DNA from 4 places in the Glutamicibacter sp. AOP38-B1-38 genome. Region 1 is predicted to be linked to each of the others. Evidence: riboswitches for the same ligand, from Rfam matches in the RefSeq annotation. Region 1 holds a riboswitch; each other region holds the start of a gene.
What was found. A riboswitch is a leader RNA that binds a small molecule or an ion and turns the genes downstream of it on or off. The one in region 1 is predicted to bind S-adenosylmethionine.
Positions count from the first base shown of each region.

Region 2: linked by a shared signal. The riboswitch ahead of ACT3TP_RS12365 (hypothetical protein) and the one ahead of ACT3TP_RS11960 (flavin reductase family protein) in region 1 are both predicted to bind S-adenosylmethionine.
Region 3: linked by a shared signal. The riboswitch ahead of ACT3TP_RS08780 (methionine ABC transporter ATP-binding protein) and the one ahead of ACT3TP_RS11960 (flavin reductase family protein) in region 1 are both predicted to bind S-adenosylmethionine.
Region 4: linked by a shared signal. The riboswitch ahead of ACT3TP_RS06820 (bifunctional o-acetylhomoserine/o-acetylserine sulfhydrylase) and the one ahead of ACT3TP_RS11960 (flavin reductase family protein) in region 1 are both predicted to bind S-adenosylmethionine.

Region 1 covers NZ_JBQSWU010000018.1:70,971-73,167, forward strand. Annotated here, with positions in the region: gene ACT3TP_RS11960 (flavin reductase family protein) at 351-851, opposite strand; SAM riboswitch class IV at 958-1,074, opposite strand; gene ACT3TP_RS11965 (PQQ-dependent sugar dehydrogenase) at 1,308-2,197, shown strand, end outside.
Region 2 covers NZ_JBQSWU010000019.1:63,446-65,642, reverse strand. Annotated here, with positions in the region: partial or broken gene ACT3TP_RS12370 (formyltransferase family protein) at 139-466, shown strand; gene ACT3TP_RS12365 (hypothetical protein) at 487-1,008, opposite strand; SAM riboswitch class IV at 1,021-1,136, opposite strand; gene ACT3TP_RS12360 (SGNH/GDSL hydrolase family protein) at 1,428-2,197, shown strand, end outside.
Region 3 covers NZ_JBQSWU010000012.1:53,610-55,806, forward strand. Annotated here, with positions in the region: gene ACT3TP_RS08780 (methionine ABC transporter ATP-binding protein) at 1-897, opposite strand, end outside; SAM riboswitch class I at 1,044-1,133, opposite strand; gene ACT3TP_RS08785 (ASCH domain-containing protein) at 1,410-1,925, opposite strand; gene ggt (gamma-glutamyltransferase) at 2,175-2,197, shown strand, end outside.
Region 4 covers NZ_JBQSWU010000008.1:137,254-139,450, forward strand. Annotated here, with positions in the region: gene ACT3TP_RS06820 (bifunctional o-acetylhomoserine/o-acetylserine sulfhydrylase) at 1-1,126, opposite strand, end outside; SAM riboswitch class IV at 1,207-1,324, opposite strand; gene ACT3TP_RS06825 (VOC family protein) at 1,499-2,143, shown strand.

The sequences.
Region 1 (2,197 bases):
ATAGAAAGTTAATTTCTTTGTAGAGTCAACCTTCGCAAATGACGTTATCCACAGCATAACTCGCGGGATTCCGGTGTATTCAACCTGCTGCACCGACTTATCAACGTACCATCCACAGAGGTGTGGATAGTTTTGTGGAAAGAATCTTCGTGAAGAACGCGGTAGTCACCGCTCCAAAAAGCTACTGAAACGTAACTTCGAGGCGAGTAATCCACAATTCGATGCAGAGCACCCCTCTGCGGTCATATGAACTTAACGCGCCCGCGCGGTCCGAGCCCGCCGGGCCAGTTAAACGACTGCGCGCCACATGTCAGCGAAAATGACAGGTGGCGCGAAGCGACGACAACTATTTAGACGAGTTCCGGGACTGGTAACGAGTGAAATCGTGAATCATGGAAAATCGACGGTAAATGCTCGGCGACCTTATGGCCATGGACCTGCAACAGGATGACCCAATGGTCTCCGGCCTCAACCTCACTGTAGATCGTCGTGTCGAGCCACAGCGTTGAGTCATGGATGAACAACGAGCCGTCGTCGCTGGTGTGGGTGTCCACACCGCGGAATCGATCTCCGCTCTTGGAAGCGATCTGCCTGCAGACCCCTTCATTGCGCTCGCTGAGCACCGAAACGCCGATTCGATTTGCGTCCCGCAGCTTCGGCCAAGTGTTCGAGGTTTTCTGCACGGCAAACATCACCAACGCCGGTTCCAAGGAAACCCCTACGGTGAATGAGGAGGCGACGATTCCCGTCTTTTCCCCGTTGACTTCGGCGCACAGAGTGGCAATTCCCGATGGGTGCTGGGCGAAAACCTTGCGCAGCGTCAGTGCGTCAAGTTCTTGATTCAAAGACATGCCTTGACTTCCTTTGCTTCATGCCCACCGGTACGGCGACGGTCGGCGGCAGGCTAAAGCAGCTTTGACTTGCTCTTACCCGCCGTCGAAGGTTTAACGCCTCGATGTGCGGTACTTGTATCGTGCGGTGTTGCGCGACACCGAATCTTCACCTGGAGCACCCCGCTACCGTATAGAGGGTTGCCGGCCAGCTAGCCAGGGCCTTTAGCTGACGCTCATGATTCTGATTAAAACGATATTGGCCTAAGCTCCCGCGCGTCAAACAAATTGCTTCGCAAATCGAAATATTCAACCCAAAATTCGATGAGCCACAAGTATTCGAGGGTCCATCGGAAATTTATTCAATCACCGGAGGGTTCGGATGCGGCTGCGCGGCCCGCTGATACCGCTCCCCTTCGGTGCGATACGAAGCGCCCAGCCTCTTGCATAGCGAACGGATCTTGCTAGCCTGAAACCATGCGGCCTCGAATAGCTGGTAATCCGAAGATCACGGTTTTCCTTGGAATTCTCGCCTGCGCCGCGATGCTCACCGGATGCGCCGCCGAAGCACCGCGTTCCCCCGGCGCCACGTCAAGCAGCAGGGCAGTCGATACCAAGTCGCCCGAACCGCGAAGGATCGCAGCCGAGCTAGCCGCCCCCTGGTCCATGGTCTTCGCCGAAAATACGCTGATCGTTTCAGAACGCGATTCGGGGCGGATCGTGGAAATAGATTCAGCGGGCAAAACCAGGCAGATCATCCGCCTGGACGACGTAGTTCATGGTGGCGAAGGCGGACTGCTTGGGCTGGCCTTTCAACAGCCCTACCTTTTCGCCTACTCCACCGCAGAAGACGGCAACCGCATCCAGCGATTCGAACTTTCCGGCGACAGCGGTGCGCTCGCGCTGAGTCATCCGCGGACGATCCTGTCCGAATTGCCATCGGCAGGAATTCACAACGGGGGGCGTCTAGCCATCGGACCGGATTCGATGCTCTACGCGACCGTGGGAGACGCTGGAAATGAATCCTCGGCTCAAGATCTGGAAAGTCTAGGCGGAAAGATCCTGCGGCTGACCATTCAGGGCGAGGTCCCCGGCGACAACCCCTTCCCCGGTTCGCCGGTATTCAGTTTCGGCCATCGCAATCCACAAGGTATCGCTTGGGCTCCCGACGGAACCATGTATGCCAGCGAGTTTGGGCAGAACCGCTGGGATGAATTGAACATTATTGAGCCCGGAGCCAACTACGGCTGGCCGGCGCACGAAGGCATTGCGGAAGATCCCGAATACCGCGACCCGATCCAGCAATGGAGCACGCAGTCCGCGAGCCCCAGCGGCATCACCATTTACGACGGGGTCCTCTACATCGC
Region 2 (2,197 bases), on a different contig from region 1:
GCCCGCCGGTGCCCCACGGTCTGGTTTTAATGCTCAATCACCGAAGGGCTCCCGCAAGGGGCGAGCAAATCCGGCATGCGCTGGCCCTGCGCTCACCATCGGCGAACTGAAGCAGTACACAGCAAACCGGCCGCCGAGGCAAAGCTGATGCAGATCCTCTCTGCGGAACCCTCCAGTAAGCTCTCGGGGCGCACGATCAGCACTCACCACTCATCCCGGCCCGCTTGCAAAGGCGCCAAGCCGTACCACCAGGCGTGGGACCCGCGGGGTCAATACCGTCGGTGCCGCCGCGCATTGCGTAAACGCGGAGCCTTACGAGGGCCCGATCATCGCCCAGCAGGTCCAGGATGTGGATCGTACCTATACCGCCGAGTGCCGCGTGTTCCTCTGGGGCAACCGCACGGTGGTGCAGCGCGAAGCCAATGGCCAACATGGGTGCCCGGCACCGGAAGCCGAGCACGCATGATCGTTCCCCGCCGCGGTTTTCTAGTGCGGCTCCGGGCCGCAGTGCGTGGTGATAAAACGGCTCAACGCCCGCTTCGGGCCGAGCTTCTGGAACAGGTAGGGGAAATCCGCCCACTGCTCGGGAACCAGATTTTGACCCTTCATACCCCACTGGCCTCCGTCCGCATTCAGACAGCGCAGCCTGTCATGAAGCCGGTATTCGACCTCCAGATCCACCGCCTGCCGCAGCGCATCCTCAATGGCCGACGGGAGCAAGGCAAGAATCAATGCGAACAATTCTGGGCTCACCCCGGCCTTTTCCCACCGTGCGGCGTAGTCGCGCCAATGATCCACGCGCAGCGTCCCGGTGCCATGAAGCAACCCGCGGCTGGCCAAATTGTGGCCCATGAACTGCGCGAAATTCCCGGCGTAGAGCCCGGGCGGGTTGTAGGGGTGATCCAAGAGCACCCCGGTCCACCGTCGTTCCCAGGCAAGCCGCGAGCCCTTGGCCGCGGGCTCGGTCATTGGCAGGCCATAGGCGTCAAGCTGCTCGGTGTAAGACATGTTTACTTCCCTTTCATCGACTTGTCCGCGGATACTGACCGCCGACCGGTTCTTCCCCTGGGGCACCCCGCTCGCTGAGGAGGGTTGCCGCGCAGCTAGCCAGGTACTTGACGCTGCGACTCGTGAACCTGCCAATCATCCTAGGACAGCGAACCGACACTTTAGCTCCGGGCGGATCTTGCGCGTTCTATGTCCCTCGCCGAAGGCCTTCACCAGCGAGGGCCTTCGGCGTAGGATATGGCAGATGCAGTGCGCGCAATCCGGTCTTGAGCTCGGCCCGGTGGCGGCTTCTTATCTTGGGGATGAAGGCCGCGGATTCCTGCCCTTGAGGGCACGGACCTTCATGGTGACCCGTCCGAACGGGCATTTCGCGCTGTGTTCCACGCACAGCGCACAGGGTGGAAACAGGGGACGTTCCAATGAACGGCAAGAAGAAATCCAGATTTTTGGCTCTCATCACCGCGGCCTTGGCGGGCGCGGCGCTGATGCTGGCCGGCATGGCACCGGCCGCGGCGCTGGTGCCAATCTCGCGATCCGGCGATACGGGGACCATCAACTACGTCAACCTCGGCGACTCCTACTCGGCGGGCTTCGGCTCGGGAACCATTAAACCCGGGCCTTTTCCGGATTGCCTGCAAACCACCGGGTCAACTCACGTCACCATGATCGACGCGCTACGCGGCGTGCAACTGATCGCAGATGCCGCCTGCGCAGGGCTGGACACCGCGCAGATAACGGCCACCGCTGCCGCGGTAGCCCCGCAACTGGCGCAAGCGGATCTGGTCACGCTCAGTCTGGGCGGAAATAATCTCCAGTGGGGGCAAACAGTCTCAGCCTGCAGCGCCCAGGGCACCGCCGCGAGCTGCCAGCAGATGCTCAAACTCGGCTACGCCTCCATGCCTGCTCTGCGCTCCGAGGTCGGAGCCACGCTGCAGCACATCGATGCGGCAACTCGCGCAAAAATCCTGGTTGTGGGTTATCCGCAGTTATTCACCACCTCCAATGGCGACCAGCCGCTGATCACGGCCAAGAACGCCCGGGCGCTGAACAAGCTGGGGGATGCGCTGAACCGGAATATCAAGATGGCCACCAAGGGTTCGAACGCGTCGTTCGTTTCGGTCACCGGCGCATTTAAGAACCACGGACTGGGTGCCGCGGATTCCTGGATCAGCTTTAATCTGGCGAACCC
Region 3 (2,197 bases), on a different contig from region 1:
AACGCGGCCCAGCGTTCCCTCGTGGTGTGCTTCCACGGAGCCACCGAGCAGCGCGACCCGCGCGCCATGTTCGGTTCCCAGCCGGGATATCCAGGCTGGGTCCACATTTGCCGCCTGGTAGGCCACGGTCAGCGTGAAGTCGTAGCCGGCGGGCACCAGATCGGGGCGCAATGGCAGAAGCTTTGAACCGGTCACCGATCCCGGATCCGCTACCAGGCCTCGAAGTTCGCCGTACTCGGCGATTCGACCGCCATCGAGTTGCGCGACGCGGTCGGCGATATGGCGCACCACATCCATCTCGTGGGTGATCAAGATAATCGCCAAGCCCAAGTCGGTGCGCAGGGAATCAAGCAGTTCCAGCACCTGCGTGGTGGATTCCGGGTCGAGCCCCGAGGTTGCTTCATCGGAGAGCAGCAGACGCGGACGCAGCGCCAGCGCTCGGGCAATGCCCACGCGTTGGCGTTGGCCACCGGAAAGTTCTCCGGGGTACGAATTTGCCCAATCCGCCAGACCTACGCGATTCAGGAGTTCAGCGACCCGGTTTTCCATCTCGTGGTGGACTACTCCCAGGTTTCGCAGCGGCAACGCAACGTTTTCGGCTACCGTCATGCGGCGCAAAAGGGCCGAGTTCTGGAAGATCGTGCCGATGGCACGACGTTCGGCGCATAGTTCTTTGCCAGAGAGCACCGACAAGTCCTTGCCTTCTACCAGGATCTGACCGCTGCTGGGCTTTTCCAACAGCGAGATGCAATGGGACAAGGTGGACTTCCCGGCGCCTGAGGGCCCAACCACCGCGGTGATTGTCCCCGATTGAACGTCCAGGTCGATCCCCTTGAGGACCTCCACACGGCCCTGGGCCGTTTCGTAGTGCTTATGCAGCTGGCGAATCTCAATCATGTGATCGTCCAGATAACGTCGTTTGCATTTGTTCTCCTTGGTGCTGGCACCGCGCAGAGTCTCAAACAGCGACGATCCACGGATTCAGGATGCCGCTGGCTTTCGCCAGGCTCTGAATCTCGGGAACAAAGCCGGTGTTTCAGACTGCTCCATCGGTCCTGGCTGTAGCACCGGCCCCGTGAGGGTGGTTGCTGCGACGTCGTTGAGCCAGGTCTCTCGGTCGCTCTGGATGGTTACCATTCGATAGGTGAATCGAACAGTTTCAGTCTGTGCCCGTGCCCGCTTCGTGAACAACCATGACGTTATATACGCGTCATGAAGTCGACCTCGGTGCGCAGATCGGCGGAAAACCGGCCATAAATGCGCGACTCACCCGTCATATGTCGCCACGTGACGACGCTGAATTCGCATCTTGACTCAGGAGAACTCGGCGGGTGCGAGGACGCCCCTGGGCCTGAACGCAAAGCAAGCTTCCAGAACCGAAAGGTGGAGATGAATTAGGTGCCTGGAAGCTAGCTGCGCGGCCAGACCACTTCGAAGCGTTCGCACACGATCCGCTCACCGGGCACGCCGGTCATTGCCGGTTCCCACTGCTTGGCGAAATCTGCCTGCTGCGTCCGTTTCCAGAACTTTTCGTGTTCCCGGCGCCAGCTGGCCAGACTACGGTCATCCTCGCCCTCGGCAAAGGCAAAATCTGCATCCACCTGGTCGAATGATTTCAGCGTCACCTCGCTGGTACGCAGGATAATTTTCGGTGTCCCGGAGCCGTCGCAGGCGATCCAGTGCGAACCGACCCGCGGAAGCGGTTCGTTCTCGGCAAGGTAATCGTTTTCAAGGCTTGAGGTGGCACGTTTCTGCCCGTGGGTTACCTGATGCAGCAGTGCCTCGGCGAGCTCAGCGCTGTCTCCGAAGTATTCCACCACGTAGTCGCCCGGATCGGTGGCACAGCTGTTTCGGTAGTCAGCCCACATTTGCGCGGCGGCGGCGAGATCTACCGGGGGCAGCTCGGAGGTAGGTTCATTGCTCATTCTCCTAGCCTAAACGCAGTCCGGCCACCGAAGCTGCTGTATTCGGTGGCCGGATCGCTGGCTGCCGCGGTGGCGGCATGCCCTCCGAAGCCCTTGAGGCGACGGCGGTGAATCCGACGCTAGTGAAGTCTTCACCTGAGCGTAATGAGCGACAAGCATGCGCGGTGACGCGTGTCACAGCCTAAGTCTCAGGTGCTTCTCCCGTAAATTGGCGCTTGCTTCATCCCCACCTTTTCAGGAGATCAAAGTATGTCACGAGCAAGTACGAGAGC
Region 4 (2,197 bases), on a different contig from region 1:
GCTCCAGCGCATCCACAAAAGCCTTGCCAGCTTCGAGTCCACCAGCAATATCGAAGGCAATAATCGCGCCGACACCGTTTGCCGAGTACTTCTGTCCGCGTTCAAACCACGGCGAGGAAGGCAGGCCAGCGTAAGCGACCTTTTCAACCTGCTCCTGGCTTTCAAGCCAGACGGCTACTTCCTTCGCGTTTTGCACGTGACGCTCGATACGCAGAGACAAAGTCTCCAGACCTTGAGCAATAAGGAAAGCATTAAACGGTGCGACAGCCGCGCCCAGATCGCGGAGCAACTGCACGCGAGCCTTCAGAATGTAGGCAAGATTGGCACCAAGGATGCCATCAACGCCCAGATCGCGGGCGAACACCAAACCGTTGTAGGACTCATCGGGGGTGTTGAAGTCCGGGAAACGTTCCGGATCCTTCGCAAAATCAAATTTGCCCGAGTCCACGATTACGCCGGCAATGGCGGTGCCGTGACCACCGAGGTACTTGGTGGCCGAGTGGATGACGATATCCGCGCCCCACTCGATGGGGCGGATCAGATATGGGGTTGCCAAGGTGTTATCAACCAGCAGTGGAACCCCGACCTCATGGGCAATCTGTGAGACTCCCTCGATGTCCAAAATGTCTTGGCGCGGGTTGGAGACGACTTCACCGAAGAAGGCCTTGGTATTTGGCTTCACCGCTGCACGCCACTGATCCAAGTTGTCTGGATCCGCCACGAAGGTGACCTCGATACCGAGCTTGCGCAGCGTGTGCTTGAGCAGGTTCTGCGTTCCACCGTAGAGGCTCGGGCTGGCCACCAAGTGGTCTCCAGACTGAGCCAAGTTGAGAATTGCGAGGGTGGTTGCTGCCTGCCCCGAGGCGACCAGCAGTGCGCCGACGCCGCCTTCAAGATCCGCGATACGGTTTTCTACCGCTTCCTGCGTTGGATTACCGATACGGGTGTAAATCGGCTCCAGCTCCTGCAGTGCGAAGCGAGCCGCGGCGCTCTCGGCGTTCGGGAAAACAAAAGACGTGGTTTGGAAAATCGGCAGGGCACGCGCACCGGTGACCGGATCTGGTTGCTGCCCGGAATGGATCTGACGTGTTTCAAAAGACCAGTTGTTACTCATGGTTTCCTCCATATTGTTTGTCGACTATGGGGGTACACCACTCAAAAACACACCGACGGCAAATTCCTCGTCGAGGAGCTTTCGAAGGGGGTAACCCGCGCTTGTCCTCAACGCTTGGTGCGTCGAGGGCCAGGTCTTCACCCGGGGCACCCCACCGCGGCGGAGGGTTGCCGCCCAGTAAGCCGGGGCTTGTTACTGGGACTCATGACCTGACTCAAGTCTGCCCGATAGCCGAAGAATTTGGCAATATGAGATAGCTTAACGTGACTCAATCGGTCATATAGATCTTTAATGAAGAAATTTATGCAGACTGTTCGATCCCACCATTACCACTTAGGGTCGCCTAAGTCGAGACTGAGATCACATAGTGACATGATGGGGCACATGATGAGGCTAGATCACGTTAGTTACGCATGTGGCCCCGATGGGCTCATGCCAACCGCCGAAAGAATCTCCAAGGCTTTGGGCCTGGAATTCGTCAAGGGGGGCGTACATCCGCGTTTTGGAACGCGGAATGTAATTTTCCCGCTCAAGCACAACCAGTACCTAGAAGTTGTTGAAGTTCTAAACCACCCTTCCAGCGACAAAGCACCGTTTGGGCAGGCAGTACGAGCCCGCTCCGAGCTTGGCGGCGGCTGGATGGGATGGTGCGTTTCCGTTGAAGACCTCTCCAGCGCCGAAGAGCGGCTGGGACGTAAATCTGTTCCGGGAAACCGCAAGTTCCCAGACGGCCGCGAACTCACCTGGCAGCAAGTTGGAATCAAGGGGCTCATCGCTGATCCGCAGGTTCCGTATTTGCTTCGCTGGGACGCAGGAACGGAGGATCTGCACCCTTCGAAGGCTCTAGAGCCTGTAGGTGCGATTCAAAGCATCACTATCGCTGGTTCCCGCGACCGCGTCCTAGACTGGCTAGGCCAGCCAGAGAACGTCAATCTTGGCGCGGTGAGCATGGAATACGAAGCACCCAACGGCACTCCGGGCATCTTGTCGGTCACCTTTGAAACCGACAATGGTTTGGTCACGCTATAACAAAGAACGTCGAAATAAAGGGTAGGTGCGGACGGCAACGTCCTCGCCTACCCT